Regions from separate parts of the Bacillus cereus group sp. BfR-BA-01316 genome, predicted to be linked through region 2. Evidence: predicted binding sites of a transcription regulator. Region 2 holds the regulator's gene; each other region holds the start of a gene.

Region 1 (11,166 bases), on a different contig from region 2:
TGGTTAATTATATTTTCATAATCCTTATACGTTTCTACACCTATAACAGTTTCTAAAATCCCATCAAAATCAGAACCAAACCCTATATTTTTTTCTCCACCTAATGAACAAATATATTCCACATGCCTTAATATATCCGTTACATTCGCTCGTCTTTCATTCGTTAAAAATTGCGGTACAAAAGTAACTCCAATAATGCTATTTCGATTTATGAGAGCCCTTATTTGTTCGTCATTCAAATTGCGTGGATGCTGGCATAGGTGATGGCAGTTCGAGTGAGATGCAATCGGATTTTGTGCAATTTCAATAACATCCCAAAAGCTCCTTTCATTTAAGTGAGACACATCGGTCCATAAATGTAACTTATTAAGTTCTTGTACAACTTTTCTACCAAATGTAGTTAAACCTGCTCCACGTGCCTCTAGCGCTCCATCAGCTAACAGATTGGCATAGTTCCATGTCAATCCGAAGGAACGTACACCTAAGCGATAAAACAAACGTAATTTCATCGCTTCTTTTCCAATTGCTTCGCATCCTTCTAATGTTAATAATGCTCCAATCTCGTCCTGTTTTAGCATGTTAATATCATTTTTTGTCTGAATAAACTTCATTCCTGGTAGCGATAGAATTTCATTATGAAAAATATCTATCATTTGCAGCGCAACTTCAAAACGCTTTTCATACGCTACTGTTTCTGGTACATATATAGCAAAGCATTGTATACTTCCTTTTCTTTTCTTTAATTGTTCAAATGTAATATGTAATTGTGAATCGTTTTGAAAGTCTTTTTTTCCCTTTGCACTCCATAACTGAAAGAGTACATCGCAATGAGCATCAAAAATTTTCATTTTCATTCCTCCACTATAAAAACAACCTGTTTGCATACATGCAAACAGGTTGTTTCAACTTAACGAGGTTCTACAATTAATTTTATCGCTGTACGCTCTTCACCATCAATCATAATATCTGTAAACGCTGGGATACAAATCAAGTCCAAACCGCTAGGCGCTACAAATCCTCTTGCAATTGCTACTGCCTTTACCGCTTGGTTCAATGCACCTGCACCAATAGCTTGAATTTCTGCTGTTCCGCGTTCGCGAATAACACCTGCAAGTGCACCAGCTACAGAATTAGGGACCGACGTTGCTTTAACTTTTAATATTTCCATTCCGCGTTTCCTCCTCGTTTCTATAAAAAGTAATAGCAATTATTTCACTTTAACTTATATTCACGAGGAATGGCACGTATTCCTGCTAAATTTCTGTAATTTTTCTAAAAAATTAAAATATAATAAATTCTCTAACTTTTCGTTAAAAATCAGTCAAAAAACGGTTGGTCATCATTAATTAAAATACGCTCAATTTTCTTCGCTTTCCCTGTATTAGGATCCACATCAATTAACACTGCACTTAATTGCGTTCTACCATTCGTCACTTCAAAACGCACTGGTAAGTTCGTTAAAAACTTCTTCAATACTGCTTCGCGATCCATACCTAAAATCCCATCATATGGGCCTGTCATACCAACATCTGTAATATAAGCTGTTCCGCTTGGTAAAATACGATTATCAGCTGTAGGAACGTGTGTATGTGTACCTACTACCGCTGTAGCACGACCGTCTACGTACCAACCTAACGCCTGCTTCTCACTTGTTGTTTCAGCATGAAAATCAACAAAGATAATGTTTGTACGTTTTTTTGCAATGCTGATTAACTCATCCACTTTACGGAATGGACAATCAATTGGAGGAAGGAAAGTACGTCCTTGTAAGTTAATAACTGCAACTTCTGTTCCATTACAATTTACAAAGATAAGCCCTTTTCCCGGCGTTCCTTCTGGGAAGTTAGCTGGTCTTGCAAGATATTTTGCATCATCAATAAATTCAAATACTTCACGGTTATCCCAAGCGTGGTTTCCAAGCGTAACCGCTTGTGCCCCGCACTCTAAAAAGTTTCGATATATTTTTTCCGTAATTCCACGTCCACCCGCAGCATTTTCTCCATTAATAATTGTTACTGTGGGTGTATACTTTTTCTTTAATGCCGGTACGTACTGTTGAATCATGTCTCTACCAGGAGATCCTACTACATCCCCAACAAATAATATTCTCATATGTCTTACCCTTTCTATGTACTACATTTTTTATTATCATACTATAACTTGAAGCTATTTCCTTACAACAGTTACAATTTATCTATTATAAGTTTCTTTCACTTGCATACTGCTTATAAATAGTTTCCTTTATTTTACCCAATTCCAACACAAAAAAATAAAGTGGTGTTTCACCACTTTATTTTGCGTATTCCACTGCACGTGTTTCACGAATAACAGTTACTTTAATATGTCCTGGATAATCCAGTTCATTTTCAATACGTTTTCGAATATCACGAGCTAAACGATGAGCTTCTAAATCATCAATTGTATCTGGTTTTACCAGAATACGAACTTCACGTCCTGCTTGAATTGCGAAAGATTTTTCTACGCCTTCATAAGACTCTGAAATTTCTTCTAACTTTTCAAGACGACGAATGTAGTTCTCAAGCGTTTCACTACGAGCTCCCGGTCTTGCAGCTGATAATGCATCTGCTGCAGCAACTAGAACTGCAATGATAGAAGTTGGTTCTGTGTCACCATGGTGAGATGCGATACTGTTTATTACAACAGGATGCTCTTTATATTTCGTTGCGAGTTCAACACCAATTTCAACGTGACTACCTTCTACTTCATGATCGATTGCTTTTCCGATATCATGTAATAGACCAGCACGTCTTGCTAGTTTTTCATCCTCACCAAGCTCCGCTGCCATAAGTCCAGTTAAGTATGCAACTTCCATAGAGTGTTTTAAGACGTTTTGTCCATAACTTGTACGGTATTTTAAACGACCTAAAATTTTAATTAAATCTGGATGTAAGCCATGAACACCCACTTCAAACGTTGTTTGCTCTCCGACTTCACGAATATACTCGTCCACTTCACGTCTTGATTTTTCGACCATCTCTTCAATACGCGCTGGGTGAATACGTCCGTCCTGTACTAGTTTATCAAGAGCGATACGAGCTGTTTCACGACGAATCGGGTCAAATCCAGATAGAATTACCGCTTCTGGTGTATCATCGATAATAAGGTCAATACCTGTTAACGTTTCTAACGTACGAATATTACGACCTTCACGTCCGATAATACGTCCCTTCATTTCGTCATTTGGAAGATTTACAACCGAAACGGTTGTTTCAGCAACATGATCAGCTGCACATCTTTGCATTGCAAGAGATAAAATCTCTTTTGCCTTCTTATCCGCTTCTTCTTTCGCGCGAACTTCACTTTCTTTTACCATAACGGCAATTTCATGAGAAACTTCACTTTCCACTTTACCAAGAATAATTGCTTTCGCTTGTTCGCGGGTCAGATTGGAAATGCGCTCTAATTCCGTTTGTTGCTTTTGAACTAACTCTCCCACTTTGCTTTCCAACTCTTCAATCTGTTGTTGTTTCGCTACAAGAGATTCCTCTTTCTTTTCTAACTGTCGCTCGCGCTTATCGAGCGTTTCGTCTTTACGATCAAGGTTCTCTTCTTTTTGCATTAAACGATTTTCTTGTTTTTGTAATTCGCTTCTACGGTCACGAATTTCTAATTCAGCTTCTGTACGAAGTGTATGAATTTCATCCTTTGCTTCTAAAAGCGCTTCTTTCTTAAGTGCTTCAGCATCACGATTCGCTTCGTCTAGAATACGTTTTGCTTCATTAGCTGCACCATTAATCTTCGCTTCAGCAATAGACTTTCGAACAAAAAAGCCAACAACTGCACCGACTGTTGCAAGCAAAATGGAGATGAGTATCCAAACTGTACTACTCATGATTTCACCTCCCCTTGCTATGAATGAAAAAAGACTGTCGGCATGTACATTGAATTACAACGTACAGCAAAGACCGTCGCCCCGCTTTTTTAAGGGACTTTCTTCATTTCACAATTAAAATGTCATATTATTATTTCGGCAAGATTTAAGTCTTACTCCGAATATTACTTCTCTTCTTGAGAAGAGTGTATCGTATATAAGAAAAAATATACATTCTCATTGTATCTATCGCAATTTTCATTGTCAAGCGTTGTCTACTTTTACTTTCTTTACCTTCAGCCCTGAATCTTATATGGATTAAAAAAATAGACGGCATATTATCCTGGAAAACCTTAGAAAATCCCAATTCATTCACTTAAAATATATGAATATTCCCCTTTACACATAGCCTTTTGGATAGAATAAATATTTTATCTTCAGCTATATACAACGCTTTCATAGTGGATTAAAAAATAAAAGACACGGGACCGTGTCTTTTATTTTTTAATCTTGACGAGTTGAATCTTCCGTGTCTTCAACACCAGAGTTTTCACCAATTCCGTGATGTTCACGAACAAAGAAGGCAATTTCCTCTCTTAAATCCGTATTCTCTTTTAAGAATTGCTTCGAATTTTCACGACCTTGTCCTAAGCGTTCTTCATTATAAGAGTACCAAGCACCGCTCTTTTGAACGATATCAAGTTCAGAAGCCATATCTAAGATTTCACCTTCTCTTGAAATACCTTCTCCGTACATAATATCAACTTCAGCAACACGGAATGGCGGTGCTACTTTATTTTTAACTACCTTTACTTTCGTTTTATTACCAACGATGTCATTACCTTGCTTTAATTGCTCAGCACGACGTACTTCAAGACGGACAGTTGAATAGAATTTCAATGCACGACCACCTGGAGTTGTTTCTGGGTTCCCGAACATAACCCCAACTTTTTCACGAATTTGGTTGATAAAGATTGCGATTGTTTTTGATTTGTTGATTGCACCTGAAAGTTTACGAAGTGCTTGTGACATTAAACGTGCTTGTAAACCAACGTGAGAGTCACCCATGTCCCCTTCGATCTCAGCTTTCGGTACAAGAGCTGCTACAGAGTCAATTACGATAATATCAACCGCGCCACTTCGTACAAGTGCTTCTGCGATTTCTAGTCCTTGCTCCCCTGTATCAGGCTGTGATAATAGTAATTCATCGATGTTAACACCTAATTTTTGTGCATATACAGGATCCATTGCATGCTCCGCATCAATGAACGCTGCTTGTCCACCTTGACGCTGTACTTCCGCGATTGCGTGTAATGAAACTGTTGTTTTACCTGAACTTTCAGGTCCATAAATTTCAATAACACGGCCACGTGGGTATCCGCCTACCCCTAGTGCCACATCAAGTGCTAAAGAACCACTTGAAATTGTAGAAATTCTACGCTCCGCTTGTTCTCCTAATTTCATAATTGAACCTTTACCGAATTGCTTCTCTATTTGTTTTAACGCCATATCTAATGCCGCTTGACGATCGCTCATTCAAAATTCCTCCTTAACTAAATTGCTAATCTTATTATACCTATTTTCAATTCAATTTGCCAACAAAAATCGAACATTTATTCGATTTTTTATTTTATATCGAATAAAACTAGGTTTTCCAACAAAAAAAAGCTAGAAGAAATTTATATCTCTTCTAGCTTTTTAAATAAATGATAAAATCCATATTTTGTAGAGCGTTCTCTAATTTGTTGACGACTTCCACTTAAATTAAGCGAGAAGACTACAGCTGGTTCATCTTTAATCACCAATCCAATAAATACTGTTCCTGGTTCTTTCTGCTCTGAAGCATCCGGTCCTGCCACCCCAGTGAAACTAATTCCGATATCTGCTTTTAACAGTTTCTTTACATTTTCAGCAAGATAACGAGCACACTGTTTACTAACCGCGCCGTCAGTACGCAACACTTCTTCAGGTACATGTAAAATTTGTTGCTTCACATCATTTTGATAACAAATGACACCGCCTTTAAATACAGACGAAACACCAGCATTTTCTGTTACTTGATTTCCAAAAAGACCACCTGTTAAACTTTCTGCACACGCTAAAGTTAACCCTTTTTCCTTCAATAGCCTTATTACCTTGTAATGAAGGAAATCTTGGTCATATCCGTAGAAAAATTCTCCTACTCTTTCTAAAATCAAATCTTCCACATGCTGAATCAGTTTCTCCGCCTCATCAGCATCATGATGTTTGGCAGTTAAACGTAATGTCACTTCTCCATCATTTGCAAGTGGTGCAATGGTTGGGTTCGTTTGTCCATCAATTAAATCTTGAACTTTCACCTCTAATTGAGATTCCCCAATACCGAAAAAACGAAGAACACGAGAATAAATATTTTCCCCCGTTGTAAACTTACATAAAAAAGGCTCTACGTAACTTATATACATCGGCTTCATTTCTTTTGGTGGTCCTGGTAATAAAATATAAACTTTTCCGTTCTTATTTAACCCCATACCAGGCGCCATACCGTGATCATTCGCAAATACAGTCGATCCATTTAAAACGAGCGCCTGCTTTTTATTATTCTCTGTAAATTCACGGCCTGTACGCTTAAAATAATCGCTTATCGATGTTAATGCCTTTTCATCATACACAAGCTCTTCATCTAAACTAGACGCTATTGTTTCTTTCGTTAAATCATCTTTTGTCGGTCCTAATCCACCTGTAAAAATGAGCATATCGGCTCGTTCTTCAGCCAATTCAATTGCCTTCTGTAATCGCTTGTTATTATCCCCAACAACAGTATGGTAGTACACGTTAATTCCGATTGAAGCTAACTTTTCAGATAAAAACTGGGCATTTGTATTTGCAATTTGTCCAAGTAATAGTTCCGTTCCAACCGCAATAATTTCAGCATTCATCCCAATTCCCCCATAAACTTCTATTTTGAGTTTACAAAAGCATCTTTATTTTTCCAGAAATAATCCCATCCTGAAATAACGGTAAAGAATAATGCAATCCATATGAAAATATCTGCAACTGGAATATGAAGTAAATTTAACGGTACATCATGCAATAAGTATGCTGCAATCGCAATAATTTGTGTCCATGTCTTAATTTTCCCTAGCTGATTTGCTGCAACTACTTCCCCTGTCCCAGCAAGTACAAGGCGTAAACCTGTTACTGCAAACTCACGGCTTATAATTACAATAACGATCCAAGCAGGTACATATTGCATCTCTACCAACGTGATAAGTGCTGCAGAAACAAGTAATTTATCTGCTAACGGGTCAAGGAATTTCCCTAAATTCGTTACAAGATTATATTTTCTTGCATAATATCCATCAATCCAATCTGTAGCTGAAGCAATTATAAAGATTAGTGCTCCTACTAAATGTTGAATTGGTAAATTGACATCACCAATTGCATATGAGCCCCAGTTAAAGGGCGCTAGCATAATTACCATAAAAATTGGAATTAAGCAGATTCTAGATATTGTAATTTTATTTGGTAAATTCACAGCTATTCCTCCATCATGTCAAAAACATTTGTTCATTGAAAAAAGTCATCGAAGCGATGACTGTTATTGTGCAGGTTGCCCTATCCCTAGATTTTTAATCAAGAATTTCTGATGATAATTCTCTTCCGGATTCAATGGGAATGTAACGACTTGGCCATTCAATTTAAATTCAACATTCGGTGCACTTCCTATATTAAGGTTTACCTCTTTCGCTGTTGATAAATCATATTTTTGGGTCTGGCCTGCCTGTAAAGTACCGCTAAAGATATCATTTCCTGCCTCATTTTTAATACCTACATAACTTGCGTCTTTTGTTGTAATTTCCAATTCTAACGCTTTATTATTATGAATTTCCAAAGTAGATGTTATCTTATCGGTTCCAACTAACTTAATTTCATTCTCACCAGTTGGCTGTCCTTTTTGTTCCTCTTTCTTTGGTTCTTCTTTTTTAGGTTCTTCCGCTTTCACTTCATCTTTCTTCGTATCTAGCGGAGAATCTTTTGCTTTTTGAACCTCAATTTTCTCACTTTGAGCATTTGGAACTTGCCTATCATCTTTTCCAGTTAACGCTTGAATAACAAACCAGACTACCACTCCAAATGCGATTACTAACAACACAATCAAAATTTTCGGCATATGATCTGCAATTGGCCATGATGAAGATTTTTGCATTGTTTCTTGTGTTTTTTGTCCGGTTGATACTTGTGGAACTTCACGATTTTCAGATTGTGGTATCGTACTCTGATATTCTACAAGCAGTTCCTCTCCATTTAATCCAACAGCATCTGCATATTGTTTAATGAATGCACGCGCATAAAAAGCTCCTGGCAACACATCATAATTGCCTTCTTCAATCGCTACTAAATGGCGTTTTTGAATTTTTGTAATCTCATGCAGCTGATCAATAGACAAGCCTTTCGCTTCTCTTGCTTCTGTCAGCTTTTGTCCTAATTCCGTCACTACTAACACCTCAATATTTCTTTAAAAGTCGAACATAGAGAAATTATTTTGCGTACCTTGCTCAATTTCATCTACTAAATTATATTGAATTTCTTCATCATAATCGTTACGCAATTCGATAATATAATCAAAATCATCCAATGTGTATTCTGACTGACTCACAAACACATCCGGATGTTCCACAACTTTCGTTGCAGGCAATCTCATGATTTCACGAACGAGCTGCCAGTGTCTTTCATTGGCACGCTTTGTCGACACAATTCCATCTAGTATGAAAATATTATCGTCGCTATACTCATCTTCAATCAATTGGCTACGAACAGTTTGCTTAATGAGAGTAGATGATACGAATAACCATCTCTTATTTGCACAAACACTTGCGGCAACAATAGATTCTGTTTTTCCGACACGAGGCATTCCTCGTATCCCAATTAATTTATGACCTTCTTTTTTCATTATCTCCGCCATAAAGTCTACAAGTAATCCTAGTTCATCACGCACAAATCGAAATGTTTTCTTATCATCTGCATCTCGTTGTATGTACCTACCATGTCTAACTGCTAGCTTATCTCTAAGCTTTGGTGGACGATATTTCGTTACCGTTATATTATCCATCGTATTTAAAATTGATTCAAGTCTAGAGATTTGTTCTTGATTATCACACATAAGCAAAAGTCCACGTCGTGCATTATCTACACCATTAATTGTGACAATATTGATGCCAAGCATACCGATTAGCGAAGAAACGTCACCAAGTAAGCCAGGTCGGTTTTTATGTATTTCATATTCAAAATACCATTCAATCATCCAAAATCACTCCCCCACGCTTACTTTACACCTACGTACTATATTATATGATTTCACCTTAATAGGGAAGCTAAATGTATAATCTATTCCTCCTAATTATTATACAAAAAAAGTAGAGAGGATCTTCTCCTCTCTACTTTTACTTATGTTGTACAAACTTCACCATTAAATTTGCGATTGTATGTTGCTCTTGTTCATCAGCAACTTTCCAAAGCTCAGCTAATAATTTTTCTTGATCATTGCGAGCTTCCACTTCATTAGCTAGATAATCTCCCACACGAAATGCCATATCTGATACTGCACCACCATCAAGCCCTTTTCCCTCTGCTTGCTCTAAACGTTCTCCTAAAAAGCTCTTCCACTGATCAAAGTTTTCTAACACTGTCATGTTTAAGCACCTCACTATTTAGTAATAGAATCATGCTTAATTTGTACAATTTCTTGTTTTTTATGTAAGAATTTTTTAGCAATGCCAACCGCCATTCACTCCGATAATTTGCCCCGTAATATAAGAAGCTCCCGGTGAAACAAGGAAGGAGACTGTTTTTGCTACCTCTTCGGGTAGTCCTATTCTACCTAATGGAATATCTTCAGCAATTTCATTTTTATCATCTTCTGAAAATACATTTAACATTTCTGTTTCGATTGCACCTGGCGCTACCGCATTAACGCGCAATCCACTTAAAGAAACTTCTTTCGCTAAAGCCTTCACATAGGAATTTTGTGCACCTTTTACCATTGAGTACAGCACCTCACAAGATGCTCCTATTTGCCCCCATATGGATGAAATAATGACAACATTACCACTTCTCCGCCCAATCATCGGTGGAAGCGCCATCGATAAAAGTCTATATACACTCTTCACTTGAAGCTCCACCATATAATCTAATTCTTCATTCGTAACATCTGTTACTAATCCAAAGATACTCTTTCCAGCTGCGTATACAATAACATCAATAGGATGTTCGATTTGTCCCCACAATTCCTCCGCTCCATCGATAGAAGCTAAATTTGCTTGCACAGGAATCACTGCATCAAATTCCTTTTGTAACTCCCTTACCTTGTCTTCGCTTTTATTGTAATGAATATAGACTGTATAACCATCCTCGATTAACTGCTTCGAAATAGCAGAGCCAATCCCTCCGCTTCCTCCAGTTACTAATGCATACTTTTTCATAAATTCCCTCTCTTATCTTTTATGTATAAATAAATAATACCCTCATCTTACCATTTGGCAATAACACAACGTTAGATGAGGGATATAGATACTGCGTTTTTTATTCACATATTACTTCACTTTTTTGGTAACACTTGGCAGACACTCATTTTCTCTTCAATTAATAATGTTTTTGCTGCTTGTTGTAGGTCTTGAACAGTTAATCCTTCTAACACTGTAAGAGCATCAAATAAACTAGATTCATTAAACGCATATCGTGTAAACTGATTTGCAATATATTCAGGTGAATTCAACGATCGTAAAAATCCACCAATTTTCTTTTTCTTCACCCGTTCCAGCGCCTTCTCATCTAACTGATCATAATTCGTTTGTAGTAAAATCCCTTTTAATCGCTCTGCCAATTCATCAGGGTGCTTCGTATCTCCACCAACCATTGCAAAACCGAAGTTATTTTCTTCTGTATAGTCATACGAGAATGAATCATCAATAAGACCTTCATTATATAAAGATTCGTAATGAACTGACCCTTTTCCAAATAAATAATCTAAAAGTAATGTAAGCGCAATTTCTTGTTTTAACAGGGCTTTCCCTTTTTCTTTTAAATTCGTTGCCTTAATACCAACTAAACATTTTGGAGTTTGAACAGGCATTGAAATAATCTTTTTCTTTTCATTTACTTCTTCTGGTTCCTCTTCAAAAGAGCGAACGATTTCCGATTGATTTTCGTAATCTTTTTTCGCTTGATTTTCACGAACTAAATCCATTGTTTTTTCAGGATCAATCGCTCCAACAACAAATAATAACATGTTGCTCGGATGGTAAAAAGTCTCATAACATTCATACAGTAGGTCTTTTGTAATTTTACTAATAGAC
Region 2 (11,166 bases):
TGAAACGTCATCTGATATTGCAAGCGGAATGGAAATGTTTCAATTAAGACGACCGGATTCGAGATTTACAGCTCATGAGCTTGTGCAAGTTATTTTAAATACAATACAGAAAGGGAGTATGGTTGATGGTTGTACATTCGAGAAAAATATCATTAGAACATAACGTTGTCCAAAGTAAAGGTAATATAGTAAGCGATATGGATGGAGAAAAAGTTATGTTAAATGTCCAAAAAGGAAATTACTATAACTTAGGTGAAATAGGCGGAGAAATATGGGAGCTTATTGAAAAGCCAATAATAATTAATCAGCTTGTTACCATGTTAGTATCTAACTATGATATTGAACGAAAAGATTGTGAAGAGCAAGTTCTTTCCTTTTTAGAGTGTTTGTATCAAGAAGGTTTAATTCAAATAAAAGATCACCCTAATAAATAGATTCATAACTTTAAGAGAATTATTAGGGAGGGATTAATGAATATTGTGAAAAGGTTAAGGATATTTTTATCATTGAACACGAAAACAAAGTTTTTACTTTTTGAGGCTTTTATTTTCTTAGGGTGGGCACGTGTACTAAAAAGTATTACATTTTCCAAAGTTGCACCTTCTTTAGGAGATTACATGAACGAAACATCATTTACTCACACTCAGCCACACTGGGATACACTAAAGAAGGTGTCCGAAGCTATTTCTGTTATGAGTCGTTATACTTTTTGGGAAAGTCAATGCCTTGTTAAAGCTATGGCTGGGATGAAAATGCTCGAAAAACGTCATATTGAGAGTACACTTTATTTAGGAACTGCTAAGGATAATAATGGGGAATTAATTGCGCATGCATGGTTACGTAGCGGTTCTTTTTATGTTACTGGATCAGAGGGAATGGAGAAGTTTACTGTCGTCGGATCATTTGCAAAGAGGTTAAGTGAGGACACTATTAAAGGAGAGTAAAATGAGGAATGATTTTGGTCTTGATGTAGAGTTCATGTCTAAGGAATTGAAATTTCTTTTTGCAATTTTGAAGTTACAAGATGACGAAACACTGCAAACTTACAGTAGTGAATGGTTTGCAGATATTGATTGGGAGGTTTTTCTTGAGCAAGCTATGCATCATCGTGTTTATCCGGTGATTTATCAAAAAATTAAACAGGTAGATGAGGAACTAATTCCTTCACATGTTGTACAAACTTTAAATAGAAAATATAAAAATAATACATTTCAAATGCTTTATTTAAGTGCTGAAATGGAACGAATAAATAAACTTTTTAATGAAAATGAGATTCGTACGATGTTTCTAAAAGGTCCTGTACTATCTCAGGACTTATATGGAGATATTTCTTTGCGAACATCCTGTGATTTGGACGTTCTCATCCCTATTCAAAATTTAGAAAAAGTAGAAAAACTACTTTTAGAGCAAGGATATGTGAAAGATGATTATATTCAAACGATATTAAGTGATTGGAAATGGAGGCATCACCATATAACATTTTTCCATCCAACAAGGCGGATCAAACTTGAAATTCATTGGAGGTTAAATCCCGGACCGGGTAAGGAACCTGGGTTTGAAGAGCTTTGGAAGCAGAAGAGAAAAAGTACACTTACGAGTAATTCGGTATATATGTTAGGAAAGGAAGACTTATTTTTATTTCTTGTATCTCATGGTGCCAGACATGGTTGGTCCAGGTTACGTTGGTTAGTAGACATAAAAAAAATTGTCGATCAAGATCTTAACTGGAATGAGATTCATAAATTAATGAGAAAATACCAAATACTTCATTTAGGAGGACAAGCATTAATTTTGGCATCACAATTGCTAGGTACACGATTAAATGAAAGAATGACGGAATTAGTAGCTAAAAAACATTCGAAGCAGTTAGCACAAGAAGCACTGTTTTATTTCAAGAAAACGATAAACTTGCATTCTGAACCTGTTCCTGAAGAAGTACTTGCTTATCATGGTAGACATTTATTTTCACTGATGTCTAATCAGCAAAAAATTTTATTTATTTTGAGCCAACTTTATCCTTATCCAATTGATGCAAAAACATTACCGTTACCTAAATCTCTTCATTTTTTATATTTTCCTTTACGTCCGTTTCTATGTCTTTGGAGGAAAACAAAGGAGCTTGCTTTGTTATAGGGGGAACATCGATGAATCATATTATATATTTTATGAAGAAATTATATTCTTCTGCAGGGAAGATTCTGTATGTGAATTTGTTTGGTATGGTTTTAATAAGTTTACTTGAAGGGATAGGTATTATTTTATTAATTCCTATGATAAGTATGACTGGAATAATCAATATAGGTGAGGAGACTGCTTTTATCGCACCTGTCTATAGATTTTTGCAGGATTTCCCTAAAACAACAAGTCTAATTTCTATTTTAGGTATATATATACTAATAGTGTTAGGTCAAAATCTACTACAAAGAAACATAACGCTAAGGGATGCGGGAACGCAACAAGCTTTTGTACGAGAATTAAGAATAGAAACATATAGTATGATTCTAAAAGCGAAGTGGAGTTTTTTTTTAGAGAAAAGGAAAACAAATCTAATAAATACATTAACTACAGAATTAGCTCGCGTAAGTTATGGGGTTAATTTAATTTTACAATTGTTAGCTGCTATTCTGTTTACATTCATACAGGTGGGGATTGCGTTTTTATTATCTCCCCAAATAACTATATTTGTTTTAGGCTTTGGCTTATTATTCTTGGTAGCTTCTCGTGTTTTTATGAAAAAAGCACGAATACTAGGCGGTAAGACCTCAAAATTGGCACAAGGCTATCTTTCTGGTATAACAGATCATTTTAATGGAATTAAAGATATAAAGAGTAATACTTTGGAAGCATCACGTTTGGATTGGTTACAATCTATAACAGAAAAGATGAGTAATGAACAAATGGAGTATATGAGAATAAGATCGAACTCTCAATTGTTTTATAAAGTTTCAATGGCTATTTTAATTGCATTTTTTATATTATTATCAGTAAGTATATTTAAAGCTCAACCTGCCCAATTACTATTAATCATACTTATCTTTTCTAGACTATGGCCACGATTTATGACAATTCAGTCTAATTTAGAACAGCTTGCTGCAAGCATTCCTGCTTTTAAGTCATTATGGGAATTACAAGAGGAATGTAATGAAGCGATTGAAATGCAGGATATACATCAGCAAAAACATATAAAGCCGATTTGTATAGAACAGGGTATTGAATGTAAGGATATTTATTTTCGGTATAATAAGAAGGAGCATTTGTATGCACTTCAAAATATTAATGTGCAAATACCAATCAATAGCATGACGGCTATTGTGGGACATTCGGGAGCTGGGAAGAGTACATTAATTGATGTTTTAATGGGATTGATTCAACCAGAGAAAGGTCAAGTATTAATAGATGGAACTCCTCTTACAAGTGAAAATTTGTTGTCATTGAGACGGGCTATTAGTTATGTGTCACAAGATCCTTTCTTATTTAATGCAAGCATAAGAGAAAATTTATTGATGATTGATCCGTATGCCAGTGAAGAACAAATTTGGACTGCATTAGATTTTGCGGCGGCAGCTGAATTTGTACGAATGCTTCCAAAAGGGCTTGATACTCTCATTGGAGATCGTGGAGTGAGGCTTTCAGGTGGTGAACGTCAACGACTTGTACTAGCTCGAGCTATTTTAAGACAACCATCCATTTTAGTATTAGATGAAGCTACGAGTGCATTAGATACTGAAAATGAGGTAAAGATCCAATCAGCAATAGAAAGATTGAAAGGAACGATGACTATTGTTGTTATTGCGCATCGGTTATCTACGATCCGCAATGCAGATCAAGTTATTGTTTTAGGAAAAGGTGAAATTGTTCAAAAAGGTGAATTTAATCAATTGGCTAAAGAGAGAAAAGGTGTATTTCGAAATTTATTAGGGTCACAAATGGAAGTGGGTTCATAGAGGAGAAAGATTGAATGAAATCTTGTATTATTGTAATTCGAGTTGAATGATAGCCCGGATAATGGTCAGTTACAAAAGATCTTATTCGGGCTTTTATATTTGTGTTTTATAAATTTAGGGAATAAATATAATTTAGTACCTTGCAATAAACAGTACCTAATGGTATATTATGGATATAATAGGTACCGTGTATTGAACAGTACTGAAATAAGAAAGGGGGATTGTCCTTGAATGTTCAGTTTAAAAAAGGTGTGTTAGAACTGTGTGTATTGGCACTTGTAAAACGTAAGGATTGTTATGGGTATGAACTTGTTCAGCAAATCTCTAATAAATTTTTAATATCGGAAGGTTCTGTATATCCGTTATTACGTCGTTTAACGAAAGATGGATATTTTCAAACGTATTTAAAAGAATCCACGGAAGGACCGCCCCGTAAATATTATCAACTAACAGAGCAAGGGGAGATGCAACTTACGTTATTAGTAACAGAGTGGCGTGATTTTGCTAAAGGTGTTCAAGAAATTATTGAAGGGGTGGAATGGGATGAGTAAAGAGCAGTTTCTTAAAGAATTATCAAGTCATCTTAGAAAGTTACCAGAAGAAGAGCGACAAGATATTTTATTTGATTATGAAGAGCACTTTCAGTTTGGGATAGAAGAGGGGAAAACTGAATCAGAAATAATAAAGGGGCTTGGCTCTCCGAAGGTAATTGCGAAAGATTTGCTTGCTTTGTATCACTTTGATGAGATGAAAAAGGATCCATCGACTTCAAATATAACAAGAGCTGTCATGGCAGCGGTTGGACTTAGTTTGTTTAATTTTATTATTGTGTTAGGCCCATTAATTGCAATTATAGCTTTTATATTTTCCTTTTGGGTCGGTGGTATTGCTAGTGTAGTGACACCATTTTTCGTTATTTTAAAAGTATTTATGGGTACTTTTATATGGTTGGATCTTTTCGTTAGTATAACGTTTGTTGGAGTAGGTTTATTGTTATGTATTGTAGCTTATTATAGTACGAAGTGGTTTAAAAGATTATGTGTACGCTATGTAGTATGGAACTTCAAAATGATAAAAGGGGAGTAGATGATGAAAAAAATATTATTAGTAGCTATCGCTTGTATCATTATTGGAGTAATAGGGATTTCACAAACATATAAAAAAGCAGTAGAAACTGTAGAGAAAGGAAATAAGGAAGAAGTTATTAAAAACGAAACGCTAAAAAATGTAGAAGTTAAGTTAGATGCTGGAGATATTGTTGTCCAAAAATCTCCTGATTCCTCTTTTTATGTAAAGCAAACAGGAGACGTAAGTAAACAGGAGATTCGTATTGCTGAAGATGGTGACACATTAAAAGTCATAGGGGAAATAGAAAAAGGTGTTTCATTTGATTTTTCATTTTACAATTTCGGATTTCAAACGCCTACATTGACTATATTAGTACCTGAACGTTCTTATCAAGAGATAAAAGTAAATTCATCCGCTGGACAAATAGAAATAAGTAATGTGAAAAGTGACCGCGTAAGTGTTGAAACACTCGCCGGAGAAGTGGATTTGAAACATGTAACAGCAAAGAGTGTAGAGGGTTCTACAAAAGCTGGTGAGGTGAATTTTAAAAAAGTAATAGGGAAAGTAACAGCAAAAACGGCTAGTGGGGATATAGATATTATTGATCATGATTCTAAATATGATTTAGAGGCAAGTTCAACTGCTGGAGATGTAGATATTACTTTATTGGAAAAACCACAAGATGCAGTTATAACTGGGCAAACCGCTGCTGGAGACGTGACAATTTTTAATGAAGAAAATAAAAATATAACGATTGGTAATGGTAGTAAAAAGATTAGCGGTAAAACTGCTGCTGGAGATGTTACTATTGAAACGCGTTAATAATTAATGAAATGAAGTCTTTTGAATGAACGGAAATCTATCAAAATATAAAAAGAAGATAATACCCTATATAAATAAGGGTATTATCTTCTTTTTATTATTTTTAATGTAAATCACGATATACACCAATTACTTTTCCGATAACTGACACTTGTTTTAAAATGATAGGTTCTAGTGAAGAGTTTTCCGGTTGTAGACGGAAATGATCTTTTTCTTTATAGAAACGTTTAACAGTTGCTTCGTTATCTTCTGTTAAAGCAACTACAATTTCACCGTTGTATGCAGACTGCTGTTGGCGAACAACAACTAAATCACCATCAAAGATACCAGCTTCAATCATGCTATCTCCAGAAATGCGTAACATAAACACTTGATCTGCTCCAGCAACGATACTAGCTGGAAGTGGGAAGTGATCTTCTACACTTTCGACTGCTGTAATCGGTAAACCGGCAGTAACTTTTCCGACGATTGGAACTTGAATAACAGATTGTGTTTCTGTTTCCATTCGGTTGCTACCTAAAATTTCAATTGCGCGTGGTTTTGTTGGATCGCGTCGAATATATCCTTTTTCTTCTAGTCGTGATAAATGTCCGTGCACTGTAGAACTAGAAGCGAGGCCGACTGCTTGACCGATTTCACGTACGGAAGGTGGATATCCTTTTTCTTGTACTTTTAGCTTAATAAAGTCGAGAATGTCTTGCTGGCGTTTCGTTAACTTTTCCATGTTTTCTAACACCTCGTTTTCTTTCATTTTTCTTATTATTAAGTATAACATGCGAAAAAACATTCTACAAACATAAGTTCGAACGAAAGGCGAATTTATGATACACTATAAGGAAAATATAGTGAGAAAGAAGGGTTCAAAATGAATGCAATTATTTATGCACGTGTGAGCACAACAAAAGAAGAACAGGAAACATCATTATTGCGTCAAAAAGATGAATTATTGCATTTAGCTGAGCGCTATCAAATGGATGTTACAAAGGTAATTGAGGAGCAGGCTAGCGGTTATACAATTGAACGTGATGGCATATTAGAAGTGCTAGATACAATTCGAGATGAACAAGTTGATGTACTACTTATACAAGATGAAACGCGTCTTGGTAGAGGAAATGCAAAGATCGCATTAATGCATTGTTTACATAAAGAGGGGATAAAAGTTTATACGCACACGCATAGTGGTGAATTACAGCTTTCAGATTCTGATTCGATGGTGCTAAATATAATTGGGATTGTTGAAGAGTATCAAAGAAAGATCCACAATTTAAAAATTAAACGTGGCATGCAAAGGGCGGTAGAGAAAGGATTTCGTCCAGAGAATAATTTGAAAAATCGTCATTTAAGTATAGGACGTGAGAAAAAAGAAGTGCCAATTGAGGAAATTGTACGTTTACGCCGGAATGAATTAACTTTTGAAGAAATTGCAGCAACACTTCGTGGTTTTGGTCATGATGTTTCAAAAGCAACTGTACATCGAAGGTATGTAGAATATACAAAGCAATTGCTTGATAAAGAGGACTAACTATTGTATGATAATAATCAGTTTTGAGTAGAAGGGGGATTCGAGATGCCAAGTCACGAACTCATTGAACGCATTAACTTCTTAGCGAAAAAAGCAAAAGCTGAAGGCTTAACTGAAGAAGAACAACGTGAGCGCCAATCGCTACGTGAACAATATTTAAAAGGATTTCGTCAAAATATGTTAAACGAATTAAAAGGAATTAAAGTCGTTAACGAAGAAGGAACGGATGTTACACCGGCGAAATTAAAAGCTTTAAAAAAGCAAGATAATGCAAAATTAAATTAAAAGATGGGCATAGCCCATCTTTTTTTGATATTAATAGACAGATTCGCTATTTAATAACTTTCCAGTTATGATTTATTGTTGCTTCTATCGTTTTATGCTTCAATATATAGTTAGTGATAAGTTCAGACATATCTATTGGTATGTCTTTTATAACGGGCTTATTTTGATACATAAGGAAGTTTCCGCCACCACTTGCGCGATAATTATTCATAACGACATCGTATTCTTGCTTCGTGTTGATAGGCAGTCCATCATATTCTAAAAAAGTAACTCTTTCGCCAATTGGTTTTGAAATGTTTAATACGTATGAAATCCCTTCCCACATATCGTAATTATAGTGCTGCGGTTTCGGTTCTAAGTAGGCACGGTTTACAATGATGTTTCCGTCTTCTTGTAGTGTGAAATAAGCGGCGGAGAGTTCGAGAGCTTCTTTTATATCTGCCCCAGTCACTCGAATAACTTTTAATGTATTTGGATAAATATAATTAGACACGATGTCACGCATTGTGACATGTTTTGGAAAACCAGGAGATTCATTATGAAACAAACTTGTGCAAGAAATAGAAACTTCTGCTACATCCATCTGTATTTTATTAATAAATTCAATAAAGGGATGGTCTTGTAGACGCGTTTGTATAGCATCAAAAATTTGCATGTCTCCATTAATAACCCCAATGGGCTGATCAAGCCACTTTTGTGTTTTATCCTCGTAATCATACACAAGTGAAAGGACAGCTTCATCTTCCTGGATCCTCTGCACAGATAGTATTTCTGAATGACATTCTGTCGGCATCCATTCATTATTATTTCTTTCAAATGTAACTTTCACTTTTCCTAATGATTGTCCATTACAGCCAACTTGTAAAATTGTAACACCATTAATTTTAGCGTTTGCAATCGTTCGGTGTTGATGACCTGTTAGTAAAATATCTATACCGTCAATTTCATGACACATTGCATATCCTTGATTTTCACCTGTTAAAGCTTCAGTAGGTTCTCCAGTTTGTAAATCACGTTCAAATCCCCCGTGGTAGGCTACGACTAGTAAATCAGGTTTCTCCTCTTCATGAATATAAGAAACCCACCTTTTTGTTGTTTCTAGTGCATCTTCAAATAGTAAACCTTCAATATGATGAGGTTGCTCCCAATTTGGGATGTAATGTGTTGTTATCCCTAAAATAGCAATCTTGATATCGGGCTCAATTTGCTTTATGATGTAAGGTTTTCCGAAATACGGTTTCTTTATGTTTTTATCTAAAATATTGGCTGATAAATAGGGGGTATTGGCAGTTGAAATAGCATTGTTTAATATGTCCATCCCATAATTAAATTCATGATTTCCAATAATTGCAGCATCATAATCTAGATAATCAGCTAATAAGGCCATTGGGTTCTTTTTATCTTTTTCATAAGTAGCATAGTGATAAGTGAAAGGGGTTCCTTGGATGAAATCACCGTTATCAATTAAAATCACATGCTCATTTGTAGAACGCTCTTTTTTAATGAGTGTGGAAATTTTGGATAGTCCTACGTCTGCTGGTAAGTTATTTTGATAGTGAATCGGATAAACATTACCATGTATATCGCTCGTTAATAAGATGTTAATAGTTACAAATCGATTTTGATCCAACATAATCCACCTTTTCTATTGTTATCTTACGATTAATCATATCAGATATGTGAAATGAAGTTTGGTTGGAATGTTTAGAATGTGTAAAGATTCTGTAAATGAATAATTGTGTGGGAAAATATGTGATATATTTCTACATGTTTACAAAAAGTAAATTTATAACAAGGGAAATGGAGGCTTTAACATGTTGAAAAAAGTTTTTGCAATGGGTACATCGGTTGTATTAGCAGCGGGATTATTAAGTGGGTGTGGAACTAAGGAATCGAGTGCAAATAAAAGTGAAGATACGAAAAAAGGGTACGTGCCCAAGACGTTAAATGTTCAATTTGTACCGTCGCAAAATGCTGATACGTTAGAAGCGAAAGCAAAACCACTAGAAAAACTGTTAAGTGATAAGCTAGATATCCCTGTAAAAGTTAGTATTTCGACGAATTACAATACGATTGTAGAAGCGATGGCATCAAAACAAGTAGATGTAGGTTTCTTGCCTCCAACGGCATATGTATTAGCGCATGAGAAAAAGGCCGCAAATGTAATTTTACAAGCACAACGATTTGGAGTAGATGATGCAACAGGAGCTCCAACAAAAGACTTAGTAGATTATTATAAATCTGAGTTTGTTGTAAAGAAAGATTCTAACATTAATAGTGTGAAAGATTTAAAAGGTAAAAAAATCGGTTATCAAGATGTAACATCTTCAGCAGGATATGTGTGGCCTGCCGCTGTATTGGTTAAGGAAGGGATAGATCCATTAAAAGATGTGAAACCTGTTACATTAAAAGGGCATGACCAATCTATTATCGCTCTTTTAAACGGGGATGTAGATGCTGCGGTTGTGTTCCAAGATGCTCGTAATATTGTAAAAAAAGACTATCCTAATGTGTTTGATCAAACAAAAATTGTGGAATTCACAGAAAAAATTCCTAACGATACTATTTCTGTACGCTCCGACTTAGATGCTGAATGGAGTGAAAAATTACAAGACGCATTTATCGAAATTGGAAAGAGTGAAGAGGGACAAAAGATTATTAAAGAAGTATATTCCCATGAAGGTTATATTAAATCTGATGATAGTAAATTTGATATCGTTCGCGATTATGGAAAGAAAGTGAAAACGCAATAATACATATGGATATTTTACAGGTTCATTGAAAATGGCGACTAACTGGAAGTGTGTGTATTTTCAGTTAGTGGGCCGTTTTTCGGCTTTTATAATTAAGTAGAAAGTAGGTAAAAGGCGTGATTGAGTTTCGAAATGTTTCCAAAGTTTATCCGAACGGTACAAAAGGATTGAATAATATTAATATGGAAATTCAAAAAGGCGAGTTTGTCGTTATGGTAGGGTTATCTGGGGCCGGAAAATCAACACTTCTCAGATCGATTAATCGACTTCATGAAATTACAGGTGGAGAAATTATTATTGATGGAGAATCTATTACCGCTGCGAAAGGAAAAGAGTTACGATGCATGCGACGAGACATTGGTATGATTTTTCAAAGTTTCAATCTTGTGAAGAGATCTACTGTTTTAAAAAATGTATTAGCTGGACGTGTTGGATATCATTCTACATTACGTACAACGCTAGGACTATTTCCTAAAGACGATGTAGAGCTTGCTTTTCAAGCCTTAAGACGAGTGAATATATTAGAGAAAGCATATGCGAGGGCTGATGAGTTATCGGGAGGACAACAGCAACGGGTATCAATTGCAAGGGCACTTGCGCAAGAGGCGAAAATTATTTTAGCCGATGAGCCTGTCGCTTCTTTAGATCCGCTTACTACGAAGCAGGTAATGGATGATTTAAAGAAAATTAATCAAGATTTGGGAATTACGATGATTGTAAACTTACATTCTATTGATTTGGCTAGAGAGTATGCGACGCGCATTATCGGGTT
Region 3 (11,166 bases), on a different contig from region 2:
AAAATCGCAAATGCGCCTTGAACTTCTCCATCTTCTTTTAATATCGGGATACGCGTTGTAATGATCTTATTTTCATTCTCTAACGTCAGTTCATGATTCACTTCTATTTTTTTCGTGCGTATAATACGAAGCAACTTACTCGTTGGAATAACTTCTAAAATATATTTTCCTATCGCCTCTTCTTTCTTATATCCGATAATACGCTCTGCACTTTTATTAAACAGACGAACTTGTCCCTCTTGATCTATAACAATCATACCGTCATGCGTTGAATTTAAAATTAAATTCCCTTGTTGTGTCTGTTCTTCTAGCTTCCCAATTAAGCTTTCCTTCTCATGCGCTAGTCTCGTAACAATTTTTGCAATATCCCCTGGTATAAGAAGGGTGTCTTTATGCTTGCTTCCCAATAAAACTTTATGTAAATCATAATCACCTGTCATATCAAACATTACATCAATATGCATAGAAAGAAACGGAGTTACACTATCACCAATCAGAATCCCATATTCCTTTGCAATTTGTAGTCCTTTCGCCATTGGATTACTATCAATAATCCCTATAATTTGAAATATATTCGAATTTTGTAACAGACTCAGCAGTGTACTTCCACCTTCACCCGCTCCAACAATTAAAACTTTTTGTTTCATACATTACACTTCCTCTCGAAGTATCTCTGCAAAATTTTTCACATCCTTATCTTACTCGTTCAACAACCTCTTGACAAACCCCCTTTTCATATAACATCATTAAAATAAACAAAATAATCTGAAAAGGAGCGTTATGTATGCAGCGTTACCTCGCTCTATTATTAGCACTCATCCCGATTTCATTAGCCGTGCTTGGTATTAAACTAATGAGAGATACTGTATTTGGGATTTTATTCTCCCCAATCCCTATATTATGGTTACAATTTTTAATCGGCGCTCTTTGCTTTGCACTCGGGTTTTATATTTTCGGCGGCTTCGTCTTACACAGAGATCGTAAGAGAAATAAAGTACAAGCCCGCTTCAGAAGATAGAACAAAGTTTTCACATACCGATAAAAAAATGAGACCATTATATTAGGTCTCATTTTTTATCGGTAATAAAGTTCTTGCTGTTTCAGGATAATCAGTAATAATCGCCGATATGTTCATATCAAAATATTTACGCATAAGCGTTTCTTCATTTATCGTGTAAGGACGAACCTCTACACCACTTTCCATCGTTAATTCAGCGATGGCATCTTGAAGATAACGATAATTCGGATGAACTGCAGTAGCACCCATCTTTTTTGCATATGCCCACGGGCTATGCAAACCTTCACGATACAAAATAGCTGTTTGAATATCAGGAGCTATCATATGGCACCTCTTCATACTGTAGTGATTAAAGGAAGAAAAAATAGTCCGATTCTCTAAACTAAACTTACGTACAAGCGTTATTACTTCTTCCTCTAAGCCTCTATATGGAATTATATTATTTTTCAGTTCAATATTAAGTAGCAATTGCGTTTTTCCAAGCCATTCCAGTACCTCTTCTAAAAGAGGGATTTTACAAAAACCTACTTTTTCACTAAATTTATAACTTGCATCTAACTTACATAAATCTTCGTATAAATAATTTCGAACAGCACCTTTTCCATTCGTCGTTCGATTCACAGTTTCATCATGAATGACGACAACTTTTCCATCTTTCGTTAATTGAACATCGAGTTCAATTCCGTCTGCCCCGAAAGCCTCCGCTGCTTCAAATGAAATCATTGTATTTTCCGGATACGTTCCCGCCGCACCACGATGTGCAAATATAAGAGTCATCCTCACTCCCCCAATCTTATGCTATACTATACGAAAAAGGAGGTACTTCTATGAGACCATTACAAATTTCTCCAGACACTGCAGTCCGCCTATCAAAAGCGTTAGGTGTTCCACTTGAACAACTTATGCATATGCCACAGCATATTTTAATACAAAAGTTAGTTGAATTAGAAAAACAAAATAAAGACGAAGAATAATATAGTCCTGTTTTGCAGGGCTTTTTATTATCACCCATTATATCACGGATAACTTACCCACTAAAATTATGAATGCATGGAACAACAAAATAAAAGATCAACGAGTGTTTTAAACTCATTGACCTTTTATAAAAAAATTTATTTTGAATATACTAATCTCAGCTAGCCTTATGTTCAAGTCTTAGCTTATCCGCAACCATTGCGATGAACTCGGAATTCGTAGGTTTTGCTTTGGACATCGATACAGTATAACCAAATAAGGACGAAATAGAATCAATATTCCCACGGCTCCAAGCTACTTCAATTGCGTGACGGATTGCGCGCTCGACACGACTTGCTGTTGTATTATATTTCTTTGCGATATCTGGATATAATACTTTCGTAATAGATCCTAGTAATTCGATATCATTGTACACCATAGAGATTGCTTCTCGTAAGTACATGTACCCTTTAATATGAGCTGGTACACCAATTTCATGAATGATACTTGTAATACTCGCATCTAAGTTTTTCGGTTTTCCATCGATCGTTGTTGCTGATCGGAAAGATGGTAATGGACGTTTAATAGTAGCACTTTCCTTACCACTAACTTGACGAATATGACTTGTTAAATTCTCCATATCAAATGGTTTTAATATGAAATATGATGCCCCTAAATCAACCGCTTTTTTCGTCACATCTTCTTGTCCGAATGCTGTCAACATAATAACGCTAGGTTGTCTTAACCTTTCAATATGTCGCATTTTCTCTAGCACAGCTAGACCATCTAGATGTGGCATAATAATGTCTAAAACGAGTATATCCGGCTGCTTTTCTTTCAATAAGTTTAAACATTCTTGACCATTGTAAGCAGTTCCGATAACTTCCATATCATCTTGGGCAGCAACATAACTCTCTAGCATCGATACCAATTCTTTATTATCATCCACAAGACATACTTTAATTTTCTCCACAGTTTTTCCTCCCTTACCGAATCGATTCTTCCGACATGTGTAAGCTTCTAGGCTACATGAATTGTTCGACAATTGTGTGAAAATTCCCTTTAAAGTTTCTTACTTTCCGATAAAATCACAAAAAAATATGTTTATCGTTCATTTTTTTACTTTCGCAACACATTCCATCATAGAATTACAGCGAAACGTTCAACCCTTTGCTTATATCTTACAACAAAAAACAGCTCTTGCGGAGCTTTTACAAAATTTCAACGAATTTTTCAAAAGAAAAGCGAGCTAATATGTATTAGCTCGCTTTTTTCTCTTGATCATAAATATTAATTCCAGCCTCATGTAACATCCATTCAATATGAACACCGTATCCTGACGTTGGATCATTTATAAATACATGTGTAACCGCACCAATTACTTTCCCATTTTGTACAATCGGACTTCCACTCATTCCTTGTACAATACCACCCGTTTTTGCTAGTAAACGTTTATCTGTCACTTTTATAACCATACCTTTTGTTGCCGGGAACTTTTGTGGTACCGTACTAACAACTTCAATATCAAACGCTTCCACCTTATCTTGATCAATAACTGTTAATATTTTCGCTGGCCCTTCTTTTACTTGATGGGATAATGCGATAGGCATTGCTTTATCCATTATGCCGTTTGTCATATTTGTGTTTAATTTCCCAAAAATACCATACGGGCTATTTATTGTAATATTACCAATCACTTCACGATCCGGTGAAAATCTTGCTAATTTTTCTCCCGGGTTCCCGTGACTTCCTCTTTCAATAGACGTTACTGTCGAACGCATAATTTGTCCATCTTCTACTTGAATTGGCTTTTTTGTATCATTATCGGAAATTACATGACCAAGCGCTCCATATTTCATAGAATCTGGATGTACAAATGTCATCGTTCCGATACCAGCTGCTGAATCACGAATATACAGTCCAATTCGGTAAGAGGATTCACCATTGTCTTTTTGTGGTGTTAGCTTAGCACGAATATATTTTCCATCTCTTAATAAAACAAGATTAAGCGGTTCACCTGTTTCTCCACTATTATGAATAAATGGTGCTACATCACTCATTCTTTCAATTGTTTTACCATTGATTTCAGTAATCATATCTCCAATCTGTACACCAGCTGTTTCACCAGGAGATACTTTACCCTTTTCAGTTTGAATTAAATGATGGCCTACAACAAGTACACCTTTTGTGTTCAATTTTACACCAATTGATTGTCCACCTGGAATAACTTTAAAATCTTTTAATACTTTCACATTTACTTTTTTCACTGGAAAACCAGCAAGTTGAAACACCATATCAGCTTCACCATTTTGGTGAGAATTTACCATAAGTTCTTGTTCATTTGAACTTACAGTAAATACATTACGATTTGTAGATGCAGCCTTAAAAACTGGTAATGATGCTATTTCTGATTGTTGTCCTTCAAAAACAACAAGTTGCTTCGGCGATGAAATAAACGTTCGAAGCGGTTTAAAACATCCAATAAAAACTAGAGAAACAAGGAGACAAAGACCTATTATTTTTCGAAATCTTTCTAATTTCAATTTGTTCACTCTCCTCGCTCCTACCCCACATTCAGCCTCTTGGCTTCACTTTTTAATCTCTCCTTGCAGTGCTTTATTTATAACCGGAAGAATTAAGAAATCGTCATTTGAGAAAAAAAGCTATCCATTACTGGATAGCCTCTGCTGTCTGTTTGAAATGATGCGCTTGCGTAAGTAGCTCTTTCGCATGCTCTGTCGTTAAATCTGTAATTTCAACACCAGAAATCATTCGAGCAATTTCTGTTACTTTTTCATCCGTACTTAACACAGTAACCGATGTAATCGTCCGATCATTAGCCACTTGTTTTCTAATAAATAAATGCGAGTCCGCCATTGAAGCTACTTGAGGTAAGTGCGTAATACAAAGTACTTGCGAGTTTACTGATACACGATAAATTTTTTCCGCAATAGCCTGTGCAACCCGACCACTCACACCCGTATCCACTTCATCAAAAATAACAGATGCAACACCTTGATGCTTAGAAAAAATGCTTTTTAAAGCTAAAATAATACGAGATAACTCTCCGCCAGAAGCGACCTTTGAAAGTGGCTTTAACGGTTCACCCGGATTCGTTGAAATATAAAATTCCACATGATCGTAGCCATCCGCCGTAAGTTTTACCGGTGTTCCTTCCACGAGAGGTTCTTCTACATTTCCTACCCTCTTCATAATTCTCACTTCAAATTTCGTTTTTTCCATATATAGTTCTTTTAATTCTTTATGAATAGCGCTTGTAAGATGGTCTGCAAGCTCATGACGCATAGTACTTAACAACGTTGCTTCTTTTACAATAACACCTTCTAATTTCGTTAACTGCTTTCTCGTCGTTTCAATATGTACGTCTTTATTTTCAATCGTAAAAATTTCTTGTTCGATTTTATCAGCATACGCTAAAATCTCTTCTACAGTATTTCCATACTTTCTCTTTAACATACGGATTTCATTCAAACGTGTTTCAATTTCATCTAGACGTTTCGGATCATATTCCATCATATCTAACTTTTCTCTAAGCTGGTATGCAACTTCTTCTAATAAGTAATAACTATTTGCAATTGAATCATGATTTTCTTGATACGCTTCATCTAAGTGCGTAATACTCTCCATTTGTCCCATTGCATTTCTTACGTGATCTAATCCCTGTCCGTCTCCACTTAACGAACGATACGCATCTCCTAATGCTTTATAAATCTTTTCAAAATTGGAGATTTTTAATCGTTCCTCAGTCAATTCATATTCTTCATCCATTTTTAAATCTGCCTTACGAATTTCTTCATGTTGGAATTGAATTAAATCTAGACGATGGGCCATTTGTTGTTCATTTTCACTTAAAGATTTCAGCTGTTTTTTTAACTTCTCATAGTCTGTATATACATTTTGATATATGTTCAATTGTTTAACAATGCGATTTCCATCAAAATGATCAAGCATAAACATATGACGCTCTTCATTCATTAAATCTTGTGTTTCATGCTGTCCATGAATATCAACTAGCGTTTTTCCAATCTCTTTTAATATGCTGAGTGTAACAAGTTTCCCATTTACACGACAGACACTTTTTCCGTTCGCAGCGATGTCACGCTTCAAAATAATCATGCCATCTTCTATTTCTATATCTAACTCTTCTGCCTTTGCGATACATGGATGCTTGTCATCTTCTACATAGAATAATCCTTCTATCTCAGCCTTTTCTGTTCCATATCGAACAAATTCTGCTGAACCACGGCCACCAACAAGCAAACTAATTGCATCAATAATAATAGATTTTCCAGCTCCTGTTTCACCACTTAAAACGGTTAAACCTTTTTGAAAAGAAATATTTAATGCCTCAATAATAGCAAAGTTTCTGATCGATAATTCCGATAACAATGCCCCATTCACCTCGTTATAAACTAATCCCCTATTAAGGGCTTTTCTCAGTATTCTTCATTCAAATAGTTATACTGTATGTTTGTATGTATAAATTACTCTTCTAACCCGCTCCATTGTACCAAACATTCGTTTTACGGGTCAATCCACCTATTTTCTAACTTCATTCAAAAAAAATAATGTATTGTATTTGAAAATCCGTATTTTTCGCCAATAAAAATATCTTGTTTACTTTCCACTTTACAGAGGAAAGTAAACAAGATTTTTCTGTTACAGCATATTTAAGAAACGATCAGAGACAACACCTGTATCTTCAGGTGTACGGCAAATAATTAAGCAAGTATCATCACCACAAATGGTTCCGACGATCTCATCCCACTCTAAATGATCAATAAGTGCACCAAGTGAATGAGCGTTACCAGGCAATGTTTTTAGCACAAGCATATGTCCTGCCGTGTCTAATTTTACAAATGAATCCACTAGATTTCGTTTTAATTTTTGCAACGGATTAAATCGTTGATCTGCTGGCAAGCTATATTTATAGCGACCATCATGTAACGGCACCTTCACTAAGTGCAGTTCTTTAATATCGCGCGATACTGTTGCTTGCGTTACATTAAACCCCACATTACGTAAAATATCAACTAGTTCATCTTGTGTTTCAATTTCTTTGTTCGCAATAATTTCCCTGATTTTAATATGGCGCTGACCTTTATTCATACATTTGCACCTCACACTATCTCTTACCATAGTTTAAACATTGGTATACTTCATTTATTTATGTTAACGTATAATCCGTTACTTGTACACAATTGTTTTTACAATTATAAAAACAATCATTATAGGATTACAACAAAAAGAGGAACAACATATGTTATTCCCCTTTCCCTTTTTGTTTTAGAACATCATGCGCTTCTGTAACAACTTGCTCAATAGAAACTGGAGAATGATTTTCGCCATTCTCACGCTCACCGTGCCACTTTAGATGAATTAAAAATTCAATATTTCCATCTCCACCCGTAATTGGTGAGAATGTTAAACCTTCGACATTATAGCCTTCCTTAAGAGCAAAATCGACAATCATTTCCACGACAGCTTCATGTACCTTTCTATCACGAACAATGCCTTTTTTCCCGACTTGTTCTCGTCCAGCTTCAAACTGAGGTTTAATCAATGCAGCTACATCACCATTTGGCATAAGCATTGTTTTTAAAACCGGCAATATAAGCCTTAATGATATAAATGAAACATCAATACTTGCAAACTGCGGTAAACCACGCTCTAAATCTGCCGGTGTCACGTAACGGAAGTTCGTTCGTTCCATCACAACAACACGCTCATCTTGACGCAATTTCCACGCAAGTTGATTATATCCTACATCTAATGCGTAGGATAACTTCGCCCCATTTTGAAGCGCACAGTCTGTAAAACCACCAGTTGATGAACCAATATCTATCATAACTTTATCTTGTAAATCAAGTTGAAATGTTTCTAATGCCTTTTCAAGCTTATAACCACCACGGCTTACATACGGCATAACTTGCCCTTTCACCGTAATCTCCGTATCTTGCGAGATTTTCTCCCCTGGCTTATCGAGTCTCATTTCATTCGCATATACAAGACCTGCCATAACAGCACGTTTAGCCTTCTCACGCGTTTCTATAAGTCCTCGCTCTACTAATAGTACATCTACTCTTTCTTTTTTTACGCTCATTTGTTACGCCCTTTTTTGTTTTGATGGAATCATTGTATGAATACGGTCTACAACAGCATCTGTCGTTAAACCAATTTCTTCTAACAGTTTTGTTACACTACCATGCTCTATGAAGCGATCAGGAATACCCATTCGTTCAATTAAAGCACTATGGTATCCGTTCTCAGAAGCAAATTCAACTACTCCCGTTCCAAAGCCACCGATTAAACAAGCCTCTTCAATCGTTAAAATCGGTATATTTTTCCCTAAAAGCTCATGTAAGTATGCTTCGTCCATCGGCTTAATAAAGCGAGCATTCACTACTTTCACTGATACTCCAGCTTGTTCAAGACGCTCAGCTGCTTCCATTGCCATCGAGATTGTCGTACCAAACGTTAAAATTGCTGCTTGTGTGCCTTCTTTTAACGTTTCCCATGTACCAATTGGAATCGCCTTTAATTCTTCATCCATTTGAACTCCAAGTCCATTGCCGCGTGCATAACGTAAAGCAATCGGTCCATCTTCGTATTGCATCGCTGTATATACTAAATGTTGTCCTTCATTTTCATCTTTCGGCATCATAAGTACCATATTCGGCAAATGACGTAAAAACGAGATGTCAAATACACCTTGATGCGTTTCACCGTCTGCTCCAACTAATCCAGAACGATCTATTCCAATGAAAACATTTAAATTTTGGCGACAAATATCATGAACAACTTGGTCATATGCTCTTTGTAAAAACGTTGAATAAATTGCTAAGAATGGCTTCATTCCTTGCGTTGCCATACCAGCAGCCATTGTTGTAGCATGCTGCTCTGCAATACCTACATCAATCATACGATTCGGAAATTCTTTTTGGAATTTCTCAAGTTTCGATCCAACAGGCATTGCAGGCGTAATTGCAACGATACGTTCATCCGTTCTCGCTAGCTTAAGCACTGTTTCACTAACAACAGCACTCCATGCTGGTGCAACTTCCTTCGGTTTAACGAAGTCACCTGACTCAATTTTATACGGTCCTGTTCCATGCCAAGTTCCAATAACGTCACTCTCAGCTGGTTTATAACCTTTTCCTTTTTTCGTAATAACATGAACAAGTACTGGGCCTTTTGTTTTCTTTGCATATTGCAACGTTTCGAATAACTTTTCATAATCATGCCCATCGACCGGACCTAAATATGTAAAGCCTAATTCTTCAAAAAAGACGCCTGATACTAGTAAATATTTTAGACTATCTTTTATTTTCTCTGCTGTCGCAGCAACTTTCCCGCCGACTGCTGGGATTTTCTTCAATATATACTCTAGTTCATCTTTTACCCAATGGTACTTCCCTGCGGTACGTAAACGACCAAGTACATTATGAAGTGCACCGACGTTTGGTGCAATTGACATTTCATTGTCATTCAAAATAACAATCATGTCCGTTTTTTCATGCCCAATATGGTTCAATGCCTCTAAAGCCATTCCGCCTGTTAATGCACCATCGCCAATGATTGGTATAACGTATTCTTCCGTTTTCTTTAAATCACGTGCTAGAGCCATTCCCATTGCAGCAGATAACGACGTCGAACTATGACCAGTTTCCCAAACATCATGCTCACTCTCGCAGCGTTTTGGAAAACCACATAGACCTTCGTATTGCCTTAATGTGCCGAATTCTTTCGCACGCCCTGTTAAAATTTTATGTACATAGGATTGATGTCCTACGTCCCATAAAAACTTATCTTTCGGACTATCAAATAATTTATGCAGAGCAATTGTGAGTTCTACTACACCTAAATTAGGTGCAATATGTCCACCTGTTTGAGAGAGCTCTTCAATTAAAAACTTACGAATATCCTCACTCAACCCCTCTAGTTCACTGATAGACATATCTTTCAAAAAACTAGGGTTTTGAATTTGCGTTAGATCCACATGGATCACTCACTTTCATTTCATAATCTGTCAACATGTCAAATATTATAAGAAACATTTAAACAACACAAGAAATTATCTTTTCTATTCTTCTTATCTTGTCCTGCTTTCAGAAAACACTTCCATTTTTTCACTTATCATATTATACATCATATTTCTTTACGTGATGAAAAAAACAGCCGCTAACACGAAGTGATAACGGCAATGTAATCTACATATATTTTTGCCAATAACAAGAAAAGAAAAACCTTTTCCTACATTTATATCATAAAATGATGAATGACTCAACAAATGAAAACGCTGTTATATTAGTTATTACGTTTTGCGATTAAATCACAAATTGATAGTAAATATTCATCTTGTAATTGTAAGGAGCTAATAGAATCTTTTGCTTTTGCAATTTTCTCCTCTAAAATAGATTTTGCTCTATCTACAGTAAATAACGTCGTATATGTGCTCTTTTCATTGGAAGCATCACTACCAATCGGTTTTCCAATCTCTTCTTCTGTTCCTTCTACATCCAAAATATCATCTCTAATTTGGAAAGCTAGACCGATATATTTCGCAAATGCAAGTAACTTCTCTTCTTGCTCTTCTGTAGCTTCAGAAAGTATCGCTCCTGCAAGTACAGCAAACTCAAGCAGTTTACCTGTCTTATGCTTATGGATGTACTCTAATTCATTAATTGTAAGTCGTTTTCCTTCAGCTTCCATATCTGCCACTTGTCCAGCAACCATTCCTTCAGGTCCTGCTGCTTTCGCAAGCTCAAGTACAAGTCTTACTTTTTTTTCAGCAGAGATTTCTTTTTGCTCATATGCCATAATAACTTGAAAAGCATATGTCAACAAACCATCTCCTGCTAAAACTGCCATTGCTTCACCAAATACTTTATGATTTGTAGGCATTCCTCGTCTTAGATCATCATCATCCATACAAGGTAAATCATCATGAATTAACGAATATGTATGAATCATTTCAAGGGCACAAGCTGCACCCACTCCAAGATTTCTTTCTTTCCCAAACGCTTGTAACGTTGCAAATAAAAGTAACGGGCGGAGACGTTTCCCACCCGCTTCCAAAGAATATGCCATCGCTTCACGAAGCACATTTGGACATTGTAATTCATTTGCATAGCTTACAAGCTTTTCTTCTACGAAAGTTTTACTCTCTTTCA

The links. The regulator LexA, encoded in region 2, represses DNA repair genes until DNA is damaged. The targets are predictions, from matches to a motif close to CGAACATATGTTCG.
Region 1: the regulator LexA is predicted to act here: its motif matches at 5,439-5,452, upstream of recA (recombinase RecA).
Region 3: the regulator LexA is predicted to act here: its motif matches at 6,505-6,518, upstream of recN (DNA repair protein RecN).

Annotation. Positions count from the first base shown of each region.
Region 1 is NZ_JAKUGX010000029.1:28,044-39,209, forward strand. Features, by position in the region: gene MR071_RS19380 (dipeptidase) at 1-848, opposite strand, end outside; gene spoVS (stage V sporulation protein SpoVS) at 908-1,168, opposite strand; gene MR071_RS19390 (TIGR00282 family metallophosphoesterase) at 1,318-2,112, opposite strand; gene rny (ribonuclease Y) at 2,291-3,853, opposite strand; gene recA (recombinase RecA) at 4,337-5,368, opposite strand; gene MR071_RS19405 (competence/damage-inducible protein A) at 5,512-6,750, opposite strand; gene pgsA (CDP-diacylglycerol--glycerol-3-phosphate 3-phosphatidyltransferase) at 6,771-7,349, opposite strand; gene MR071_RS19415 (helix-turn-helix domain-containing protein) at 7,413-8,309, opposite strand; gene MR071_RS19420 (DUF3388 domain-containing protein) at 8,331-9,116, opposite strand; gene MR071_RS19425 (DUF3243 domain-containing protein) at 9,256-9,504, opposite strand; gene ymfI (elongation factor P 5-aminopentanone reductase) at 9,580-10,293, opposite strand; gene yfmH (EF-P 5-aminopentanol modification-associated protein YfmH) at 10,410-11,166, opposite strand, start outside.
Region 2 is NZ_JAKUGX010000034.1:32,680-43,845, forward strand. Features, by position in the region: gene MR071_RS21010 (aldolase) at 1-163, shown strand, start outside; gene MR071_RS21015 (lasso peptide biosynthesis PqqD family chaperone) at 126-434, shown strand; gene MR071_RS21020 (lasso peptide biosynthesis B2 protein) at 471-944, shown strand; gene MR071_RS21025 (nucleotidyltransferase domain-containing protein) at 946-2,133, shown strand; gene MR071_RS21030 (ABC transporter ATP-binding protein) at 2,145-3,944, shown strand; gene MR071_RS21035 (PadR family transcriptional regulator) at 4,172-4,495, shown strand; gene MR071_RS21040 (DUF1700 domain-containing protein) at 4,488-5,030, shown strand; gene MR071_RS21045 (DUF4097 family beta strand repeat-containing protein) at 5,031-5,834, shown strand; gene lexA (transcriptional repressor LexA) at 5,938-6,558, opposite strand; gene MR071_RS21055 (YneB family resolvase-like protein) at 6,700-7,356, shown strand; gene MR071_RS21060 (DUF896 domain-containing protein) at 7,402-7,641, shown strand; gene MR071_RS21065 (bifunctional metallophosphatase/5'-nucleotidase) at 7,688-9,271, opposite strand; gene MR071_RS21070 (phosphate/phosphite/phosphonate ABC transporter substrate-binding protein) at 9,456-10,394, shown strand; gene phnC (phosphonate ABC transporter ATP-binding protein) at 10,511-11,166, shown strand, end outside.
Region 3 is NZ_JAKUGX010000002.1:43,044-54,209, forward strand. Features, by position in the region: gene MR071_RS01830 (sigma-54 interaction domain-containing protein) at 1-647, opposite strand, end outside; gene MR071_RS01835 (DUF2627 domain-containing protein) at 785-1,018, shown strand; gene MR071_RS01840 (glycerophosphodiester phosphodiesterase) at 1,061-1,795, opposite strand; gene MR071_RS01845 (YycC family protein) at 1,846-1,992, shown strand; gene spo0A (sporulation transcription factor Spo0A) at 2,151-2,945, opposite strand; gene spoIVB (SpoIVB peptidase) at 3,232-4,524, opposite strand; gene recN (DNA repair protein RecN) at 4,643-6,382, opposite strand; gene argR (arginine repressor ArgR) at 6,653-7,102, opposite strand; gene MR071_RS01870 (TlyA family RNA methyltransferase) at 7,257-8,096, opposite strand; gene dxs (1-deoxy-D-xylulose-5-phosphate synthase) at 8,100-9,992, opposite strand; gene ispA ((2E,6E)-farnesyl diphosphate synthase) at 10,301-11,166, opposite strand, start outside.